3 regions of the Glutamicibacter sp. 0426 genome follow, and region 2 is predicted to be linked to each of the others. Evidence: riboswitches for the same ligand, from Rfam matches in the RefSeq annotation. Region 2 holds a riboswitch; each other region holds the start of a gene.
The links. Region 2 has a riboswitch for S-adenosylmethionine ahead of BKX98_RS11485 (ABC transporter substrate-binding protein). Riboswitches for the same ligand answer to the same signal wherever they lie in the genome.

Region 1: it holds a riboswitch for S-adenosylmethionine, as region 2 does, so the genes downstream of both, BKX98_RS07220 (bifunctional o-acetylhomoserine/o-acetylserine sulfhydrylase) here and BKX98_RS11485 (ABC transporter substrate-binding protein) in region 2, are expected to answer to the same signal.
Region 3: it holds a riboswitch for S-adenosylmethionine, as region 2 does, so the genes downstream of both, BKX98_RS06205 (O-acetylhomoserine aminocarboxypropyltransferase/cysteine synthase family protein) here and BKX98_RS11485 (ABC transporter substrate-binding protein) in region 2, are expected to answer to the same signal.

Annotation. Positions count from the first base shown of each region.
Region 1 is NZ_MPBI01000002.1:370,463-377,846, forward strand. It holds gene BKX98_RS07185 (carbohydrate ABC transporter permease) at 1-853, shown strand, start outside; gene hutI (imidazolonepropionase) at 989-2,188, shown strand; gene BKX98_RS07195 (bifunctional 2-polyprenyl-6-hydroxyphenol methylase/3-demethylubiquinol 3-O-methyltransferase UbiG) at 2,369-2,995, opposite strand; gene tpx (thiol peroxidase) at 3,094-3,591, shown strand; gene BKX98_RS07205 (phosphotransferase family protein) at 3,702-4,547, opposite strand; gene BKX98_RS07210 (CPBP family intramembrane glutamic endopeptidase) at 4,644-5,426, shown strand; gene BKX98_RS07215 (VOC family protein) at 5,524-6,168, opposite strand; SAM riboswitch class IV at 6,341-6,460, shown strand; gene BKX98_RS07220 (bifunctional o-acetylhomoserine/o-acetylserine sulfhydrylase) at 6,553-7,384, shown strand, end outside.
Region 2 is NZ_MPBI01000004.1:87,498-94,881, reverse strand. It holds gene BKX98_RS11500 (ABC transporter ATP-binding protein) at 1-1,031, opposite strand, end outside; gene BKX98_RS11495 (ABC transporter permease) at 1,060-1,947, opposite strand; gene BKX98_RS11490 (ABC transporter permease) at 1,962-2,918, opposite strand; gene BKX98_RS11485 (ABC transporter substrate-binding protein) at 2,930-4,561, opposite strand; SAM riboswitch class I at 4,686-4,777, opposite strand; gene BKX98_RS11480 (MetQ/NlpA family ABC transporter substrate-binding protein) at 5,072-5,983, opposite strand; gene BKX98_RS11475 (methionine ABC transporter permease) at 6,017-6,712, opposite strand; gene BKX98_RS11470 (methionine ABC transporter ATP-binding protein) at 6,709-7,384, opposite strand, start outside.
Region 3 is NZ_MPBI01000002.1:145,746-153,129, reverse strand. It holds gene BKX98_RS06210 (cystathionine gamma-synthase) at 1-666, opposite strand, end outside; gene BKX98_RS06205 (O-acetylhomoserine aminocarboxypropyltransferase/cysteine synthase family protein) at 663-1,970, opposite strand; SAM riboswitch class I at 2,031-2,121, opposite strand; gene BKX98_RS06200 (LysR family transcriptional regulator) at 2,341-3,282, opposite strand; gene BKX98_RS06195 (putative oxygenase MesX) at 3,404-4,396, shown strand; gene BKX98_RS06190 (methionine synthase) at 4,428-5,468, shown strand; gene BKX98_RS06185 (hypothetical protein) at 5,592-6,194, shown strand.

The DNA.
Region 1 (7,384 bases), on a different contig from region 2:
CATTGCGGCGTTCATCATTGCCGCAGTGTGGACCATCCCCACCTTCGGGTTGTTCGTCTCCTCCTTCAGGCAGGCTGATGACATCAAGACCACGGGCTGGTGGACGGCCCTGTCCAACCCGTCGTTCACGCTGGACAACTATGTGCAGGCCTTCGCCTCCGGCGACAGCCTTCCGCTGTCCAAGGCCTTCCTGAATTCACTGGTCATCACCATTCCGGCGGCGATTGTGCCGATCCTGATTGCCAGCTTGGCTGCCTACGCGTTCGCCTGGATCAACTTCAAGGGACGCAATACGCTCTTCGTGCTCATTTTCGCCCTGCAGATCGTTCCGATCCAGATGGCGCTGGTGCCGCTGCTCCAGCTCTTCTCGGACGGGGTGAAAATCGGCGGGCTGTATATCCTGCCAGGCTTGGGCGTCAACGGATTGGATGGCGCCTACGCCAAGGTCTGGATTGCGCACACGATCTTCGCCTTGCCCTTGGCGATCTTCATGCTGCACAACTTCATTTCGGAGATCCCGGATGAGGTCATCGAGGCCGCGCGCGTTGACGGAGCCGGGCACGGGAAGATCTTCTCGAAAATCGTCCTGCCCTTGTCGATGCCGGCCATTGCTTCCTTCGGAATCTTCCAGTTCCTCTGGGTGTGGAATGACCTGCTGGTGGCAACCGTATTCACCTCGGGTGGGGAATTGCCGATTACCAAGGCGCTCCAGGACCTCTCGGGTACCTATGGGCAATCCTGGGAGCTGCTTACCGCAGGCGCGTTCATCTCGATGATCATTCCGCTGGCGGTGTTCTTCGCGCTGCAGCGGTTCTTCGTGCGCGGCTTGCTGGCAGGCGCCACCAAGGGATAAACCTGCCCTGAAACAAGGCACAAGGGTGCCCGTCTGAAATTTCAGACGGGCACCCTCTTGTTTTGCCCCGCAGGCGGCAAGCCATAGGTAGGCTCGTGCCTGAAGGATTGGAATTACCACGAAGGCGGAGCGCTCATGGCAACCTTGTTGCTTACCAACATCGGACAGCTGACGACGGTTGACGCGAAAGGCAGCGTGCTGGAAGACGCCGCGGTGCTAATCGAAGATGGCCTGGTTGCATGGGCCGGCCACATGGCGCAGGCACCAGCAACGGCGCACGAGATCGATTTGGGCGGCCGTGCGGTGCTGCCCGGCTGGGTTGATACCCACAGCCATCTGATTTTCGGCGGCGACCGCGCCGAAGAATTCGTGGCCCGCATGGCAGGCCAGACCTACGCCGCCGGAGGCATCGCGGTCACCACCTCGGCCACCGGGCAGCTCTCCGACACGGAGCTGGCCGGCGTTGTGGCCGAACGCCGCCGTGAAGCCCTGGCCATGGGCACCACCTGGATGGAAACCAAGACCGGCTACGGGTTGACACTGGAAGAAGAGACCCGGCATTCCGTGCTCGGCAAGCCGCTGGTGGATTCACTGACCTTCCTTGGCGCCCACCTGGTTCCGGCTGGTTGGGATGCCGAGGCCTATACGGATTTGGTCACCGGACCGATGCTTGATGCGGTGGCAGGCAACGTCGACTTCGTCGACGTCTTCTGCGAACGCGGTGCATTCACCGAGGATCAATCGCGCCGGGTTCTGGAAGCCGCGCAGCGCAAAGGGCTGGCGACCAAGGTCCATGGAAACCAGTTGGGCCCCGGCCCGGGAGTGAAGCTGGCCGTAGAATTCGGCAGCCATTCGGTAGACCACGTGAATTACCTGGATGAAGGGGACTACAAGGCGCTCGCCGACAGCTGGGCCGGTTGGGATGCCTCGGCGCGTTCGGGCAAGCCGGGCACGGTAGCTACCTGCTTGCCCGCCTGCGACCTGTCCACCCGGCAGCCGCTTGCACCGGGCCGCGAACTGCTTGATGCAGGCGTGCGAATCGCGCTGGCGAGCAACTGCAATCCGGGGACTAGCTACACGAGCAACATGAACTTCTGCGTTGCTACGGCGGTGCTCCAGATGAACCTGTCCCTGGCTGAAGCCATCGAGGCGGCAACCTACGGAGGGGCGCTTGCACTCGGGGTTGCCGATCAGGTGGGATCCATCGAGGTCGGCAAGCGCGCAGATCTGCATGTGCTTGACGCTCCGGTTGCGGCGCATCTGGCGTACCGCCCCGGAATGAACCTGACGCATAGTGTGTATCGTGCGGGCGAACTCGTTGATCGACTTACGTGATTCCTCGGAAGCTGTTCTTCCAAAGGAGACATGATCCGGCCACCGGTGGGATAGAGCGATCATCTCGATTTTTAAAGTAGTTGGCTACGAAGTACCGTTCGATTTCAGGAAACGATTTCCGGAGTTGCAGAGCTTGTGCCCAATCCGGTAGCGGCTAGAGTTTCGAAGGGAATTACGACATTAGGAAGGCAAGACGAATATTCCGTCAGGCATCCCGAACCCGGACCGTTGCGCAGTCCGCGCATACACGCTCACGGACCACAGAGAGTCTGAACCGTAGGGGCCTAAATGCCAGTCCGCAAATCGGTGTACGAGCTTCAGCGAGGTTCCTTTGAGAATATCGGTCTGGTCCGTGGGGCCGCCATGGGCGTTGCTGGTGGTCCCAACGATGAGTACTCCATTTGAACGGATCACCCGATCGGCAAAATCGAATACGCTTCGCAGTTCGCCACGTGAAATGAAGGCAGGCACATTTCCGGTCATCAATATGGCGTCGTACTGTTCCGGCAGCGAATGCTCGTTGAGTGCACCCAAGCTCAGCTGGTCGGCTGATAACTGTCTGAACCAGCTTCCATCGAATAGGTCTTTTGCTACATCCAGAACTTGGGGCGTTGGATCTACGCCATAGGCATCATGTCCGCAGCGACGCAACGCATTGACGGTATTGCCAATCCCGCAACCGATATCGAGAATTCGTGAATTACGAGGAGAGAGCATGTCCGCGAAACGGGCAACTACGTCCAGATCAATCCCGTCCATTGTTTGAGCACGCATTTTCGCCGCGTATGAATCGTAGTTGGGGCCCATATCCACAGTTTTGCATGGATACAGGATCTGAACGACTTGTTTGCGCTAGTAGGCTGAAAATATAGCTCCGAATTAGGCATTCATGATAGACAAGACCTATGGCTAATACTGCTTTTAAGGGAACCCCTGTACAGACTATTGGTGATCTGCCAGCCGTTGGCTCGCAGGCTCCAGCTTTCACTCTCACCGACACCGGCCTTGCAGATGTCACCAGCGAATCGCTGGCTGGCCGTCGCGTTGTCCTGAACATTTTCCCGTCGGTTGATACCGGCGTTTGCGCTGCCAGCGTGCGTCGCTTCAACGAACTGGCTGCCGGCCTGGAGAACACCACCGTCGTGTGTGTTTCTGCTGACCTGCCATTCGCACTGGGCCGCTTCTGCGGTGCCGAAGGCATCGAGAATGTTACCGCTGGTTCGGTCTTCCGTTCCGACTTCGGTTCGGACTACGGAGTCACCCAGGTCGATGGACCACTGGCTGGCCTGCTGGCCCGTTCGGTTGTTGTGCTGGATGAGGACGGGAAGGTTGTTTACAACCAGATCGTCCCGGAGATCACCACCGAGCCTGACTACGATGCAGCTATCGCAGCCCTGAGCTAAGCAAGCATTGCACCCGATACGGTGAATGAGAGCCCGCCTGACAACATTCAGGCGGGCTTTCTTTACGCTCCAGATGGCTTGCTCATCGGCGGGTCAGGCCAAATTGCTTCCTATCCATTGATTGATTGCGCTGCAGTGAGGATGCGCGGACCAATCTTGCGCATGAGCTTGCCCATCTTCGGGTTGTCCGAGCGCGAGAGCGTATCCGATAACCGTTCAAGGCTCATGAGACCCAACCAGATTTTGGCCCGGTGCGCTTCCTCAGAGTTGGGAGCAATCAAATCCACCATTTCCAAACCATGCCACAGGCTCAGGTACGCGGTGTTCAAGGCAGGGTCCCACGCTGCTGCGAGGTCCCAATCCAAGATGCCAATCAGCTTCTCGTCAATCCAGTGCATGTTGTGGCCAGCCAAATCACCATGCACCAGTCCCGCTGGAACCTGCGCCAGAATATCGAGCTGATCCCAAAGTGCGGTTGCAGGAGCTCGAAGTTCCTCGGGCAGCGCATCGAAGCATTGCTGCTGCCGGGCTTGGGTCCATTCGCCACGGAATGAAAACGGTTTGGCCAGATGAGCGCTGATCTGTTCCAGCGGCACCTCGGCCAATTCCTTCACCAGCTGGCCCAGCACCTTTGGATCCCCGTAATGAGGCTCATGCGCGCTTCCGGGGATGAAGGACATGGCAACTGAGCTGAGCCCGTCGACATGCAGGATCTCGGAGACCGCCACCGCGATCTGATAGTTGAGCTGGCTTTCCAGCAAAGACAGCAGCTCGACGGTTCGCGGCATCTGTTCGGTCGCCGCTGGCGTGCGCGCCATGCGAATCACCGCCTGCGGATTGCCAATGACCACCTTGTGGAATTGTCCGCCTTCATTCACGGCCGCATCTTCCCACGAAAGATCGGGGCAGAGCTGGCGGGCGATTTGCAGTTCTCCACTCGTGGCAGGACGACTCATTCGTACCCTTCTCGTTCAGCTCGCTGGTGGTCTCACCTTCAGGCTATCGTAGGTTTGCCACGTGGCTACTCAGTACGCGCACAGCCAGATCGGCCTATGATCGAGAACGTGAACGCTGAACAAATTGAGCCGACGGCAACCCGCAGAACCCTCAGGTTCGAGATCATTTTGGTTCTCGCCCTGTCCTTGGGGCAGAGCGCGGTCTACTCGCTGCTGAGCTTTGCGGATAAAGTCACCAGGGCACCGTTGCGTGATCAGACGACATCGCTGAACAACCCGCTGAGCACACGCGAGTTCTTTGATTTCACCTACCAGCTTCTGGACATTGTCTTCGCGCTGGTGCCCGTGGTGCTGGCACTCTATCTGATGAAGCGCACGACCGGCCGAACCATCCGTGACATCGGCTTCGACATGCGACGTCCGGGCAAGGACACGATGCTCGGGGCGGGGCTGTTCCTGGCCATGGGCGTGGGGACGCTGGGCGTCTATGCTGCCGGACGGGCACTGGGCGTCACCACAGCACTGTCAGCAGCCAATCTCGGTGATTATTGGTGGAGCGTCCCCGTGCTGCTGCTGTCGGCTGTACGCCATGCAGTGCTCGAAGAAGTGCTGATGCTCGGCTTCCTGTTCACCTATGCCAAGAAGCTGAAGCTGGGACTGTGGAGCACCATTATCGGTTCTGCAGTGCTCCGCGGCAGCTACCACCTCTACCAGGGCGTGGGGCCGATGATCGGTAATATGCTCATGGGCATCGTCTTCGGCTGGGTGTACCAGAAGTACGGCCGGGTGATGCCGCTGGTCATCGCCCACTTCCTGCTCGATGCTATCGGCTTCGTCGGCTACGGGCTGATTGGGCCTGCCATCGGAATCGGCCAGTAGTGCCCGAAGGCCTGCGCCAGCGACGGAAACGCCATTAACGAAAAAGGTAGGTGGGGACGCCATTGTCCCCGCCTACCTGCGTTCGTTTCCGAGTTTCCTACAGCACCACGGTGCCGGACTCGGTTTCAAAGGTTACCGACATGATGCCCGGAGTGCCATTCGGCGCTTCATATTGCATGGTGACGGCGCCCAAATTGACGTTCTGCGGCTGGCCCAGCCAATCCAGCACCCGATCGCGTGAGCCGGCGATGGAGATCTGGCTGATCTCGCCGACAGGCTCCAGCGCCTTGGACGGATGCAACGGCTCGGAGCCTTCATCCCAGGAAATCAGGTACGGGACCTGCGGATCAGCGATCAGGCCCTTGATGCCGATTTGCTGCCAGGTAAGTTCGCGGCCATCCGGGAACTTGCGGTTCCCCGGCACGGACTTGCGGCCCAAGCGGTCTTCGGCACTGGATAGATCCTCCACCGAGACGCACCATCCCATCCATCCGCCGCCGAGCTCCGAGCGGGCGCGCACGGCCTGGCCGAAGGGAGCCTTGTCGCTGGCCGGGTGGTTCAGGACTTCAACCACTTCCAGGTACTGGCCATGCTTGAGCGGGAAGATGACATTGCGTGTTCCGAATCGTGGATGCACGCCGCCCTTGACGAATTCCAGTCCCAGGGACTCGGAGATTCTTTCAGCGGTTGGCAGCAGCCCGTCCGGGCCGCAAGCATAACTTACGTGATCTAGCCTCATCATGTGCCCATCATGGCAACATGTGATGCGAGTCTCTACTTAGGCTCCCCTAAGTGGGCTGATGTTATCGAATACTCTGCGGAAAATCTGCGGAATTCGCGAAATATGACCGATTGAGTCCAATCCTGGTCCACTGCGTTGCAAAGATCTTCGGTTTTCGGGCAAACTGATAGCAGGTCATGAGTTCCAGTAACAAGCCCCGGCTTACTGGGCGGCAACCCTCCAACCGCGGTGGGGTGCCCCGGGTGAAGACCTGGCCCTTGAATGCACAAGGCATCAAGGACAAGCGCGGGTTACCCCCTGGAAGTCGTTTCGATACGGTGCTTCCTGTCGGTGTCTTTTCAGCGGCGTACCCCCATAGTCATGAAACGCTATTTGGAGGAAACCATGAGCAACAACTGGTCATTTGAAACCCGTCAGATCCATTCCGGCCAGACCCCGGATCCGACGACCGGAGCGCGAGCTCTCCCGATTTTCCAAACTACTTCCTTTGTCTTCCCGAGCGCCGAGAGTGCCGCTGCCCGTTTCGCGTTGCAGGAACTGGAACCGATCTACACCCGTATCGGCAACCCGACCACCGACGCCGTGGAAACCCGCATCGCTGATCTGGAAGGCGGCGTTGGCGCGCTGTTGCTGTCCTCGGGACAGGCCGCCACCACCTTCGCCATCCTGAACCTGGCCGAAGCCGGCGACCATCTGGTAGCCAGCCCGAGCCTGTACGGCGGAACCCAGAACCTGCTCAAGCACACACTCAAGCGCTTGGGCATCGAAGTCAGCTTCGTCTCCGACCCGGACAACCTGGACGAATGGCGTGCCGCGGTGCGCCCGAACACCAAGGCCTTCTTCGGCGAAAGCATCTCCAATCCTCGGCAGGACGTGCTGGATATCGAGGGCATCTCGGAGATCGCCCACGAAGCCGGCGTGCCGCTGCTGGTGGACAACACCCTGGCCACGCCATACCTGATCCGCCCCATCGAGTGGGGCGCCGATATCGTGATCCATTCGGCCACCAAGTTCCTTGGCGGCCACGGCAATGCCATCGCCGGGGTCATCGTGGACTCGGGCAACTTCGACTTCGCCAAGGACGCCGAACGCTTCCCGGGATTCAACACCCCGGACGAGTCCTACAACGGCCTGGTCTTCGCCCGCGACCTGGGCATCAACGGCATCCTCGGCGCGAATCTGGCCTACATCCTCAAGGCACGCGTGCAGCTGCTGC
Region 2 (7,384 bases):
CCGTTGACCAGCACCGATCCTTCGGTGGCTGGATGCATTCCCATGATGATTTTTGCTGTTGTGGATTTTCCGGAACCGGACTCGCCTACCAGCGAGAACGTGGTGCCTCGCTGCACTTCGAAACTGACGTCGGAAAGAACCTGGTGCTCGTTGCGGCCTTTGCCGAAGACCTTGCCGAGTCCCTCCACTGTGATCGCGATGTCGTCTGAGGTTGAAGGTTGCTGCCGGTCCTGATGCGCATAGGCCTGGTCGAGCAGTGCCTTGGTGTACGGTTCAGTGCTCTGTGCAACCAGCGCCGGAACGCTGCGATCTTCGAGGAGCCTCCCCGAATTCATGACCAGTACCCGGTCTGCGATGTCAGTCGCAACAGCCAGATCGTGAGTTACGAAGAGTACAGTGGTTCCCTTCTTCCGAGCCAGCGAAACGAAAACTTCCAAAACTGTGCGCTGGACGGTGACGTCCAAGGCGCTGGTGGGTTCATCCGCAATGAGCAGTTGAGGATTCAACGCGAAGGCGATGGCAATCAATACACGTTGCTTCAGCCCGCCAGAAAGCTCGTGCGGAAATTGATCCAGCCGGCTTTCCGCCCGGTCGATGCCAACGCTCTGCATCAGTTCGATTGCCTTAGAGCGCCACTGGGCCTTTGGAACTGAGCGTGACGGATGCAAACGGAATACTTCGATGATCTGGGAGCCAATGGTCTTCACGGGATCCAGCGAGGCGCCCGGATCCTGCGGGACTAAGCCGATTCCGGCACCACGAATGGCACGCCAGTCGGACAAAGAAAGATTGGTGACTTCAGTACCGCCGAAACGCACGCTTCCCTGGACCTCCGTCCCCTGTGGCAATAGGCCAATCAGGGTCTTGGTCAGCGTTGATTTGCCCGAGCCGGATTCACCGACAATGGCAACGATTTGTCCCGCTGGAATTTCCAAGTTGATGCTGTCAGCAGCTACGGTGCCTTGGGCATACTGGACTGTTAAGTCCTCTATGCGGATCACCGCAGAAGAAGCGTTGCTGGTTGCGTTCATGGTCTTGTCCGTTCATCGAAGTGTAGAGCTAGAAGCGGAATGCCTTGTTGATGGCACGTCCCAGTACGGCTGTCAGCATGACCGCCGACACGATGACCAATCCCGGCAATGTCGTCAGCCACCAAGCCACCGAAAGGTACTGGCGGCCTTCGGAAATCAGCAGTCCCCATTCAGGGGTTGGCGGTGGCGACCCGAAGCCGAGGAACCCTAAACCGGAGATCGCAAGAATTGCAGCACCCAGATCCACAGCTAGCAAGGACAGCACCGGACCGACGATATGCGGGATGATGTGCCGACGCAGCACCGTGAAGTACTTCCCGCCACTCATTAACGCTGCCTGCACGAAATCTCGAGAGCGGACCCTCAGCACCTCTGTGCGCACGAGGCGTGCGAATGCCGCGATAGAGGCGATGCCTACACCCAGGCCCAAGGACAGCGGTCCAGGTTCAGTCGCGGTGACCAGAATCAGCGCAATGAGGAAGGCCGGAACTGCCAGGACAATATCGACAAATCGCATTGCCACGGTATCTGCGAAACGTCCAGCAGTGCCCGCCAGCAGACCGAGGATCGAGCCGACAACGCTTCCAACCAAGCACGCCAGGCCCGCGGTCAGCAGGGTCTGGCGCGTTCCGTAGACAACTCGGCTGTAGATGTCACGCCCCAGATGGTCGGTTCCGAACAGGTGTTCCGCGGATGGCGCTAGCAGCTTGTCAGCCGGCACACCAGTAATCGGGTCGTGGCCCGTAAAGAGCGATGGAAGAAAAGCCCACGCCACAAATACGGCCAGCGGAATGAGAACCCACCAAGCGGCAAACCAGCGTGCTGCTGGATTTCCTATTTTGCTTGCAGTCTTGGTTGAAGCTAGCGGCTGGTCAGCAGTGTCCACCGATCCAACGTGTTCGGTTATGAGACTCATTAGTCCTACTTTCCTTACGCAACGAGCGAGCGGGTTGCGCCGCTTGTTGACGTGACGATGCGTGGATCGAGCTGCGGGTGGATGAGATCAACGAGCAAGTTGACTGCGGTGAAAACGACTGCGGTCAGCAGCACCAATCCCTGGACCAGTGGAATGTCCTGCGCCGTCACTGACTGCAAGATCAGCTGGCCTAATCCCGCGCGGGAAAACACGGTCTCGGTGATGACGGAACCAGCGAGCAAGGCACCAATGGTGATACCGGCAATGGATAGCGCGGCCGGGGCCGCGTTCTTCAAGGTGTGCCTGTAGAAGATCCATGCTTCGCTTGCGCCTTTGGCGCGCAAAACTTCAATAAACGGTTGCCTATTCACTTCCTGCACGCTCTTGATCAGGACCTGGGCAATCGGAGCGCTCAGGTGCACGGCCAGCACGAAGATTGGCACCGCCAACGACATGAACGATCCATCCGGGAACAGCGACATCACGCCGAGCTGCACGGCCAACAGCTGCAAGAGCAGCAGACCCAACCAGAAAACAGGTATCGAAACCATCAAAGGTGGCAGGTTCAGCAGCGCCTTGCGCAACTTCCCGCCTCTGGCCAGGCTCGCAGCCGACGCGATAATCAGGGCGAATACCACTGAAAGAACGAATGCACTGCCAGCCAGAATCAAGGTTGATCCAGCGACTTCCCCGATGCGCGTTGCCACTTCCGAACCATTGGATAACGAATATCCAAGATCCCCGCGAAGCAGCCCGAGCAACTGCGAGAAGTACTGCACGAAGAGCGGCTGGTCGTATCCGTAGTATGCCTTCATCTGGGCAATGGTGGCCGGATCCGCCGCCGAGTCAGTGCTCAGGAAGATCGTGACCGGGTCATTCGGCAAGGATTGCACGGCAATGAAAACCGCTGTGTAGGCAAGCCAGATGACCAGAAGCGCCTGTCCCAGTCGTTTTACGATGTAAGTGCCCATGGATTTGGTTCCTAGCCTTCGCTCTTCCAAGCACCTTGGAAGATGGGCGCGGTACCGGAAGTGAACTCGACGTTCGCCGAGCTATTGGCGCCATAGACCTGGACTTCGTCCCAAAGAACCAGCGTCAGGGCCTTGTCCAGCACCAGGGCACGCTGTTCTTCTTCGACCAGTTTCAGGTGTTCCTCATCGGTGGTCGCCGACTGCTCTTTGGTGAAAAGCTTGTTCAGTTCAGGATCAGCGCGAAGGGTCTGGTTGTTGTTCGCAGGTGCATAGACCGGGCCCAGTCCGCCGTACGCAAACTGGCGAGTTCCGAAGAACTCCACCTTGTCGTCGACAAGTGCGTTGGTCAGGAAAGTATTGTCCGCCGCGCGGTTGATCAGCTGGACGCCGATCTCGCGCCATTGCTGCTCAATCAGTTCGAACGCTGGCTTGATGACTACGGAGTTATTGGAGGTGGAAACCGTGACTTCCAACTTTTTCCCGTCCTTCTCCCGAATGCCATCTGCGCCCGGCTTCCATCCGGCCTCGTCCAATAACTGCTTGGCCTTTTCCGGGTTATAAGCCAATTCTGCTGACAGGTCTACAAACCCTGGTGCCTTGTGGTTGAGGATCGATCCCGAAATGACATAGCTATCCGAGAGAACGGTGTCTTTGATGGCCTGGCGGTCGATTGCAACCTGCAGTGCCTGGCGGACTTTGACGTCTTCCAGCTTTCCCGAGCCAATGCGCACGGCCGCGTGGTTGGTGGTCAGGTCCACCCCTTCGGCGGCATAAACCTTGCCGCCGCTGGAGGCCAGCACCTGTTCGTCTACCGGCTGCAATCCTCGGACGAGATCCACCTGCCCGGACTGGGCGGCGCCGGCACGGCTAGCGACCTCTGGAAGGTACTTGATAACCAGGGTATCCAGGTAGGCATCGCCCTGGTTCGGGGCAGTTTCTGGCGCCCAGGCGTAGTCATCCCGGCTGCTGAAAACGACTTCTTCATCAGGCTTTTCCGATTCGAAGACGAATGGGCCGGAACCAACTATCTTGGAGATCGAAGACTGCGCGGCATTGTCCAGTTCAAGGGTCTTCGGGGACACCAAACCAGCAGTTACGGAGGAAGTCGACCTGAGGAAATTGGCATCTGGTCGCTTGAGCGTTACCTTGACCTTGTTGCCCCCTACGACTTCTGCCGACTTATAGGCGGCAAAATCAACGTTTGGCGCAATCTGGGCAGACTTGATTCCCTTTCCAAGGGCGTCCAGGTTCAGCTTCACAGCCTCAGCATCCAGCTTGGAGCCGTCTGAGAAAGTGACACCGTCGCGAATGGTGAAAGTGAACTCCGTCTGGTCCTCATTGGCTTCGAACTCGCTGGCGATCCAGCCAACCAGTTTGCCGGCTTCCACGTCATAGTAGGTCAGGCGATCAAGCACTGAGTTCAGAACATTCGCCTTCTCATAGAAGCGTGCTGCCTGAGTCTGCCAATTGTTGATAGGGGTGACTTCAGCGAAGGTGAAGGTGCCACCTTCAACCGGCGTCCCTGGATCGGCTACCGCCTGCGCTGCGCCCGTCTTATTGGCGTTGCCGCCGCACGCGGTGAGCGATAAGCCCAGAACGGCAAGAATCGCAGTGGTCTTCAGTCCAAAATGTGCTGTACGCATGATTTCAAATGTCCTCTCGGTTGGTGACCCGAGGATTACGCCTAGATTCCCTGTACGTTCTGCCATGATTCGTGGGACTACTCTTGGCGAGTTTCTCCCGGCAGACTGTCGTGAAAATTAGCAATCTCCATCGGTCCCGGCCTTAGCACCGCTCCCGTTCACGGGTGGTTGCTGCGACTTCAACGAGCCAGGTCTCTCGGTCGCTCTGGATGGGGTGTCCGGCTGTACCGACCGAACAATTCAAGTCTGCAACCCGTGAATTCAGCAGACAAGCGTTACGTAAGACAGGGGTCATGAAGTCACACAACGCATTCTGAAATGCCCGATGTTCGTCATATTGGGCGTAATGCTCTGTCACAAGTCCAAGGATTAAGCACCTTGACAGGAAATCCTTGACGCTGCTGGCCTCGGCGGAGACAATGCGTCATCAGGAGCGCGAAGCGGCCCGGCTCCTGTCGGTGCCGGGCCGCTTCGCGCACGCCGATCCGTACGGCGCAATGGGGGTTGCCGTCAGGAACCGGAGACCGGGGTGAGCACTCCCTGGACCAGCGGATCCTCGGTCGTGGCCAGGTACTCCTGCAGCCGCGGATCGGAAAATGCTTCCACCAGCTTCTGCGCATCGGCGCTCTTGGCATACTCCGCGCCCATGATCAGGCGGGAGGCAAAGGTCTTGGGCGGCTCGGGGAACAAGATCCCCTGGTCGCGGTCGACCTTGCCCGCATCGAACTGGGAGACGTAGCCGATCGCCACGCCGACGTCGTCGAGCATGCGCGGCATCGCCAGCAGGTCGGCTTCCTTCAATTCGAAGCCCCGGGGGTTATCGATGACATCGGAGATCTTCGCGGTGCGCGGTTCGATGTCAGGGTCCAGGCCGAGAAGGCCCTCGCGTTGCAGCAGCCACAGCGCCTGGCCCTGGTTGGCCACATCGTTGGGCAGCAGCAGCGAGGCGCCGCGCGGGATGTCCTCGACCGAGTCGTAATGGTTCGAGTAGAGCCCGAAACCCCACTGGAAGAGCTCCACCGTGGGTTCCAGCTCGACTCCGGCAGCCTCGGCGGACTGCTCCATGTACCACTGGTGCTCGAAAATGGTGGCATCGAATTGGCCGCTGGCCACCGCCTGGTTGGCCTGGATCGGATCCTGCAGCCCGACCTTCTCGATTTCGATGCCGTAGTCAGGCGCGATCTGGCGCGCCACGAAATCCAGGATCTTCTCCTCCCCGGCCATGGCCGGTTCGAAGTGGACCGTGAACTTCGTCTGGCTTCCGGCGGCCGAGGCGGCGGCAGGGGCGGAGCGCTGCTGGCCCAGCAGCACGCCGAGGATGAGGGCGGCCACGGCCGCGAGGGCGGCGATGGTCCAGGGAAGGGCATTGCGGTTCTTGCGCAGCGTGAAGCCGTGGTCGTGCCCGGTGTGCGGTGTAGTCATGGTCTCGCTCGTTCGTTCGTTCGTCGATGGTGTTCAGGGACGCGCCAGGGCGCGGGCGATGCGGTCGCCGAGGAATTGGACAATTTGCACGGTCAGGATCAGCACCACGATGGTCGCCAGCATGACATTCATGTCGAAGCGCTGGTAGCCGTAGGTCACGGCGAGATAGCCGATGCCCCCGGCCCCGATGGTCCCGGCGATGGCCGAGTACTCGATCATCGAGATGGTGTTCAGCGTGATGGCCGAGGCCAGGGCCGGCAGCGCCTCGCGGATCTGGGTGGTGCCGATGATCTGCGCGGCCGAACCGCCGGTCACCAGCCCTACGGCCAGGTTGTGCCTCGGCAGGTCGTTCAGCGCGTTCTGCACCAGCCGGGCGAAGAACGGGATGCCGGCAATGGTCATGGGCACGGCAGCCGCGGCAATGCCGATGGTGGTGCCGGTGACCCATTTGGTGAAGGGGATGATCGCTGCCATCAGCACCAGGAACGGCAGGGAGCGTCCCATGTTGGCGATCCAGCTGAGCACCGCATGCAGGCGCGCCCGCGGGAAGAGCCCCTGTCGATCGGTGTTGTACAGCGCGATGCCCATCAGTCCTCCGAGGCTGATGACCAGGGCCATGACGATTCCGACCATGGCCCAGGTCTGGCCGTAGGCCGGCAGCATCAACTCGGGCAATTGCTGCCACGGAGTGTCGGTGCCCACCGCTGCGCTTTCAAAGGGGATTCTCATGCGTTGGCCTCCACCAGTTCGCGATTGTTGCGGACCAGGCTGCCCGGGTCGGCCTGCAGGCCCCACCCGTCCAGCAACCGGACCAGGTCCTGAGGGCTCGTGCCCCGCACGCCCAAGCGCACGCGGCCCAAGGTCCCCTCGTGGTGCGCCTCGACGGCACCGCCAAGCAGGGCCACCGCGATCCCGTGCTCGATGCCCAGCCGGGAGATCCAGCCGGGATCGACCCGGTCTTTGCGGTAGGCCACCGTCACGGCATAGTCGAAGCCTGCCGGCAGGTCCTCGGCCCGCAGCGGCAGCAGCTTCTCCCCGGTCGCCGAGCCTGGGGAGGCCACCAGCTCATGCAGGGCTCCGTGCTCGGCAATGCGCCCGCCGGCCAGCTGGGCGACCTCGTCGGCCACATGCCGCACCACATCCATCTCATGGGTGATCAGGATGATGGACAAGCCCAGATCGCTGCGCAGCGAATCCAGCAGCCCCAGCACCTGGTGCGTGGATTCGGGATCCAGGCCCGAGGTGGCTTCGTCGGAGAGCAGCAGCCGTGGCCGCAGGGCCAGGGCCCGGGCGATGCCGACGCGCTGCCGCTGGCCGCCGGAGAGCTGCCCGGGATAGGCGTTCGCCTTCTCCAGCAGCCCGACCCGGTCCAGCAGCTGGGCCACCCGCTGCTGCATTTCG
Region 3 (7,384 bases), on a different contig from region 2:
CGATTGGCCGCGGTGCAGGTGGTCGGCCACGATGACCGCGCCGCCGAGGACGTCGGAGTGCCCCCCAATGTACTTGGTGGTCGAGTGCACCACCGCGTGCGCTCCGAAGTCCAGTGGCCGCTGCAGGTACGGGGTGGCGAAAGTGTTGTCCACCACCAGCAGGGCGCCGTGCTCGGCGGCGATTGCGGCCCAGCCGGCCAGATCGGCGATGCCCAGCAACGGGTTGGACGGGGTTTCCACCCAAAGCAGCGCGGTGTTCGGGCGCAGCGCGGCGCGCACCGCCTCCAGGTTGGTGATGTCCACCGCCGAGGAGCTGATCCCCCATTTGCCGTGCAGCTTCGAGATCAGCCGGTTGGTGCCGCCGTAGCCGTCGGCGCCCAGCACGATGTGGTCGCCCGGCTCAAGCACTGCGCGCAATAGCGCATCTTCGGCGGCGATGCCCGAGGCGAAGGAGAAGCCGGCGGCGCCGCCTTCCAGCGCGGCGAGCTGGGATTCGAAGCCGTTGCGGGTCGGGTTGGAGCCGCGCGAGTACTCGTGCCCGGCGCGCAGCACGTTGATGCCGTCCTGGATGAAGGTGCTGGTCTGGTAGATCGGCGGGATCACCGCACCGGTGTGCGGGTCCTTGTGCTGGCCGGCGTGCACGGCCTGGGTGTTGAAGCCGCTCATGCGAAGCTCACTTCCTTGGTGTCGGCGGTGGTCGCGGCCAGCGCGAGATCCAGCGACTGGGTGATATCTGCGAGCAGGTCGGCCGGGTCTTCCAGGCCCACCGACAGGCGCAGGGTGGAGGTGTTCAGCCCGGCGGCTGCCAGCTGCGCTTCGGAGAGCCGGCAGTGCGTCATGGTGGCCGGGTGGGCGACCATGGTGCGGGTATCGCCCACATTCGCGGCCAGGCTGATCAGCTTGAGCCCGTCGATCACCGGGGAAACCAGGGATGGGTGGGCCAGCTCGATGGCCAGCACGCAGCCGGTGCCCTTCGGCGCTAGCGTCCGGGCCAGCTCGTGGCTGGGGTGCTCGGGCAGCGCGGGGTGGTGGATGGCGGCAATGCCCGGATACTCGGCAAGCGCGTCGATCAGCCTGGTGACGCTGCGCTGCACGTGGGCCGCGCGCACCGGCAGGGTCTCGATGCCTGCGAGGATGCCCTGGGCGCTGGCCGGGGCGAGGGCCGGGCCCAGGTCGTGCAGGAACTTGGAGCGCACCAGCATCGCGTAGGCCGCCGGCCCGTGGCGCTCGAGCAGCGACGTGCCATTCAGCCGCACCCGCGGCGCGGCGATCTGCGGCCAGCGGGAGGAATCGGAGAAGTCGAAGGTTCCCGAATCCACCACTACCCCGCCAAGCACCGAGCCGTGCCCGGCCAGCCCCTTGGTGGCCGAGTGCACCACGATGTCCGCGCCGAGTTCCAGCGGGCGCACATTCAGCGGGGTGGCCAGGGTGTTGTCCACCACCACCGGGATGTTGCGCTCGTGCGCGATCGCCGCAATGGCCGGGATATCGGCCACGGTGCACAGCGGGTTGGACACGGACTCGAAGAAGAACGCCCGGGTGTCCTCCTCGATGGCCGCGGCCCAGGCGGCCGGATCGGCCTGGTCGACAAAGCTGACGCGGATCCCGAAGTCGGCGAAGGTGTCGGTGAACAGGTCCACGGTGCCGCCGTACAGCGAGGAGGAAGCCACAATGTGCCTGGGTCCCTGGGTCAGCGCCAGCAAGGACAACGCCACCGCGGACTGGCCGGTGGCGGTGGCTACCGCCTGGGCCCCGCCTTCCAGCGCGGCCACGCGCTGCTCGAGGATGGACACGGTGGGGTTGCCGGTGCGCGAGTAGGTGAAGCCTGCCTGTCGCAGCGCGAACTTCTCCACCGCTTCGGCGTGCGATGCGAATTGGTAGGCCGCGGAATTGTGCAGCGGCGGCAGCATCGGGCGGAACTCTCCGCTCGGGCGGTACCCTGCGTGCACCGCGTCGGTTTCCTGGCTCATTGCTCCTCCTCGTTGTCTGCGAGGGAGTGCACCGGACACCGAAGCCACGGGTCCGGAACTGCTCCATCGGTTCTGGCGGTAGCACCTTTCGGTTTCCCGATGGTTGCTGCGGCGTCGTCGAGCCAGATCTCTCGGCCGCTCTTGATGGGTTGTTCTTCCATGGTTGGGCATCGGCCGCGAACCGGGCAAGCGGCCCGAATCGCTGAGCTTCACAGAACGCCGCCGCGCTTCATATGTCGCCGAATTGTCATGATGACGTAAGGGCGCAAACCCTTATGTGACGCACCAAGGAAGCAAGAATCCTTGAAATCCCAGGGTTTTCACCCGCACGCATGACAGAGCACCAAATTTCAATGACCGGAGATGACGCTCAGCCCAGGACTTCGACTCCGAATCCGGCCACCACCGCGCGCACCTCGTCCAGGTAGCGCCGGGCCTGCTCGGTGAGCGGGATGGCGGCGTGGTCAATCCAGCCGACATCGATGCGCTCCTCGACAGCCAGCGGGATGGAGACAATGGAGGGATCCAGCTCGTCGCTGATGATGCCGGTGGAGATGGTGTACCCGCCCAGACCGATCATCAGGTTGAAGATCGTGGCGCGGTCCGAGACCTGGATTTCACGCTGGCTGGAGCGGGTGGAGAGGATCTCCTCGGCGAAGTAGAAGGAGTTGTTCGCGCCCTGGTCGAAGGTCAGCCGCGGCAAATCTTCGAGATCTTCGAGAGACACCAGGGTTCGGGAGGCCAGCGGGTTGCTGCGGGCAACGAAGATGTGCGGCTGGGAGCGGAAGAGCGGGTGGAATACCAGCCGGGATTCGCGCAGCAGCTTCTCGATGACCTTGCGGTTGAAGTCGTTGAGGTAGAGGATCCCGATCTCGCTGCGCAGCGTGCGCACATCCTCGATGATCTGCTCGGTGCGGGTCTCGCGCAGCGAGAACTCGTACTCGTCGGCGCCGCTGGCCTGGACCATCCGCACGAAGGCATCCACCGCGAAGGAGTAGTGCTGGGTGGAGACACCCAGCAGCCGGCGAGCCGAGGGACGGCCGAGATAGCGGTGCTCTAGCAGCTCGACCTGCTCAAGGACCTGCCGGGCGTAGCCGAGGAATTCGGCGCCGTCGCTGGTGAGCGTGATGCCCCGGGCGGAGCGGATGAGCAGCGTGCGCCCCACCCGCGCTTCGAGCTCCTTCATCGCCGCGGACATGCTCGGCTGGGCGACGTACAAAAGGTCGGCGGCAGCCGAGATGGATCCCTCGGCCGCGACCGTGGTGAAGTAGCGCAATTGCTGCAGTGTCAGACCGCTCGTTCCCTGAACCATAGTTTGAGTCTATAGGAATCCATAGTTAGACAGAGTTACCTGATATCAAAAATGCCATGCATGATTGACGCATCGACGTTCTTCCGGCCGCTTCCGGCCGCTGACCAACAGATTGGCCGCCATGCCAGACGCATTGACCTTCAGCATTTCAAGCACAGAATTCAACGAAAACTACACTCCTTCGCCGGACTCGCGACTCACCACGAACTTCGCCAATCTGGCCCGCGGTGAGCACTGCCAGCAGAATTTGCGCAACGCTCTGACGATGATCAACCGGCGCTTCAATTCGCTGGCCCACTGGGACAATCCCGACGGCGAGCGCTACTCGGTGGAGCTGGAAATCATCTCCGCCAATGTGCACTTCGACTCGGAGCAGGGCGCGCAGGACTTCCCACTGCTGGAGATGCTGGACACCAGCATCCTGGACCGCAAAACCGGTGTGCGCAGCCCCGGCATCATCGGCAATAATTTTTCTTCTTATGTGCGTGACTACGACTTCAGCGTCGTGCTGCCCGAATCCATCGACGCCGACGGCAAGCCGGTGCCTCCAGCGGATTTCGGCGACCTGCACGGTAGGCTTTTCGAGCATTTCCTGAATTCCGCGGCCTACCGCGAGTGCTTTGAGCAGCTGCCGGTCATCTGCATCAGCGTCTCCACTTCCAAGATCTACCGCCGCAACGGCAACCGCCACCCGGTGCTGGGCTGGGAGTACCGCCAGGACGAGGACTCGCTGACCGACACCTACTTCGCGAAGATGGGGCTGCGAGTGCGCTACTTCATGCCCGAGGGGTCCGTCGCACCACTGGCCTTCTACTTCCGCGGCGATCTGCTGGCCGACTACACCGATCTGCAGCTGATCAGCCTGATCAGCACCATGGAAACCTTCCAGAAGATCTACCGTCCGGAGATCTACAACGCGAATTCGGCGGCACCTGCGATCTACCGGCCAAGCCTCGGCGCGCAGGACTTCTCGCCAACGCGTATCTATTATGACCGCGAGGAACGCACCCAGTTGGGCAAGATCCAGGGCAAGTTCACCAAGGAGCACTTCATCGCTCCGCACCGCGAACTGCTCGACTCCTGGGCCGCCAACTGTGCAGTCCCTGCCGCCTAATCACCTACCTTCAGAATCCAAAGGACCAGTTATGACCAATTCCCTGCTTCCCACCTCTATCGTCGGCTCCCTGCCTAAACCTTCATGGCTTTCCGAGACCGAGACCCTGTGGTCTCCATGGAAGCTGGAAGGAGCAGCGCTGGCCGAGGGCAAGCAGGACGCGATGCGGGCCGCGGTGCTGGAGCAGACCCGTCGCGGCATCGACATCATTTCCGATGGAGAGCAGACCCGGCAGCACTTCGTGACCACCTTCATCGAGCACCTGTCAGGCGTTGATTTCGAGAATAAACAGACTGTGTTGATCCGCGATCGCTATGAGGCCAGCGTGCCCAGCGTTGTCGGCGCGGTAGAGCGTAAGGCCCCGGTATTCGTAGAGGATGCGAAGTTCCTGCGCACACTGACTGACCGGCAGATCAAGTGGACCCTGCCTGGCCCGATGACCATGGTGGATACCCTGCATGACAGCTACTACGGCAGCCGGGAGAAGCTAGCCTGGGAGTTCGCTGCCATCCTGAACCAGGAAGCCAAAGAACTGGAAGCCGCCGGAGTGGATGTCATCCAATTCGACGAGCCGGCGTTCAACGTGTTCTTCGACGAGGTAGCTGAATGGGGCGTAGCCGCTCTGGAGCGCGCCTGCGAGGGACTGAAAGCGGAAACTGTGGCGCATATTTGCTTCGGCTACGGCATCAAGGCGAACAATGACTGGAAGGCGACGCTGGGCACCCAGTGGCGTCACTATGAGAAGTCGTTCCCGTTGCTGCAGCGCTCATCCATTGACACCATTTCCCTGGAATCCCACCGCTCGAATGTCCCCCTGGAGGTCGTGGAACTGGTGCGTGGCAAGCGGGTCATGCTCGGCGCGATCGACGTGGCCAACCAGCAGATCGAAACCGCGGACGAAGTGGCAGAAACCCTGCGCAAGGCGCTGGAATACGTGGATGCGGACAAACTGATCCCAAGCACCAACTGCGGCATGGCACCGTTCCCCCGAGATGTGGCACTTGCCAAGCTCAGCGCACTGAGCGCTGGGGCTGCAGTGCTGCGTGAGGAGCTTTCCGGCGTTCGCGTCTAAGGCGCTGCAACCCTTTTTCTCTAACAAGAAATAGGCAAGTACCGGTGCGATTCAGTTCGTGGAGCAATACAACATGGTATGAATCGTTATATGACGAGATGCGAAGTAAATAACCTATCTGACATGGACCTGTTGATTTGTACTCACGTTGTCGACCAAGGGACTGATTGGCCGCAAGTGATTATGACAGGTCTAGGCGTTTTGGTTGCGGCTATCGTTGCCATCTTTGTGGGATCAAACCAACATAGGGCGCAAGTACTTCAACGTGCACGACAAGGCGTCGCCAACTTTCTCACAGCTGCAGATCGAACTTTCGAGCAAATGACCCTTGCCTACGATAGCGGCCAGGTAAATCCAGATAGTTGGAAGACCTCATATGGGGAAATGGAAGCTGCTGCGAACATAGTTCGCCTCACTGCACCGGATCGCATATATCAGGAAGCCGTAGCGTTAGAGGGAAACTTGCAACAGATCGAACTATGGCTTACCAAAAAGTGGCCAGACGCCAATGACTACTCGGATCCAAACAGTCTCGTATGCCGCATAAGTCAACACTCCGAGATAAAACAGAGGGTGGTCGCCGGTGCCGTCAATTACACATGGTTTGCTAAACGAAAGGCAGCTTTTCTAGATAACTTTGAGAGAAATAGAGAGCTACGCCGAATGCGCAAAGCCGGCATCGAAGGATGTGTGGATGGTCCTTCGTTCTATGATAGGAGCTCCTAAATCACTTGAAGGTGTGTTTCGGCAACTTCGGTTAGGCCATTAAAGCGGTCAGTCTGGTCCATTTCAGTGGCCTAATGTAGGCCATTTCAGCGCACGTGTGCCAGCCGCATTTATCACGCGCTGCCCGGCAACCCGGTGCGTGGACTCAGCACCATGATGGGACCACCAATCCCAGAAGCTCATCGTTGGATAAACGTTGCGCGTCGGCCTCCACAACGTTACGTGGCCATGAACCTGACAAGGCTAGTCATGTAAACCAAGCACCTTGGGAACCGGATTGACCTTGCCATGCCAGGTTCATCTGCGGGAACATGCACCGGGGTTCGGTGCCCGATTCTTGGCCATCCGGCACCGGACTGAGTGAGTTGCCAGGCGAGCCCACGATTCCAGGAAATGCCTAGTCAAACGAATTTGTGATGTAGTGCTGAAGTGGCCTGTTTTCGTGCCGAAATGGCCTACCGGCGAGGCGCTTTAATGGCCTACTTCCAAATGCCGAAACACACTTGAAGGCCAGCTAGACGCATAAGCAGAATCAAGAACTCCCCACCTCAATAAATAACATTTTTGTTAGAAGTAGATTATTTACCTTGCAATTTATCGCATCAAAGTTGCAGACAAGCAAACCAAATGGCGAGACGATGTAGAAAGCCAGATTCTTTCTGGCCAACGGCGTGAAGAATTGCATTTATTCGACGCAAGGCTCGTGGATTCATACGGAACTACAAGAAACAGCTTTTAGCCCCGTAGTCCTTTCCACCATCGCGACATTCGCGACATCGCGATTGGGTCAAAACTCGATTGATCGCGGTCGATCATGGAGCGCAATAGATCGAGTCTGTTATCTCCAAACGTCGCCACCACCTCTAGAATTCTCGGGTCCTGAATCGCTGCCCAAATTCCGGTTTTCCATACGGACCACGTTCGGTCTGTAATGAAGCCCCTTTTTCGCAAGTCCAGTTCGTCTTCGCAGAGGGAAACGTAATCACGCATCGCAAGGATTTGGGTTTCGTTCAGCTCGTATTCCGTCCTCCCAATTACAAAATCGGAAGGTAAACGTTCAGTAATGGCCCAATATCGCTGAACATACATATTCTCAAATTCTCGGTGTCGCGAGCTCCTTTCACCGATAATCTGCAGGAAAATAAGTAAAACACCCACACCAGTCACGACAGATACAACGAAGTCGATCC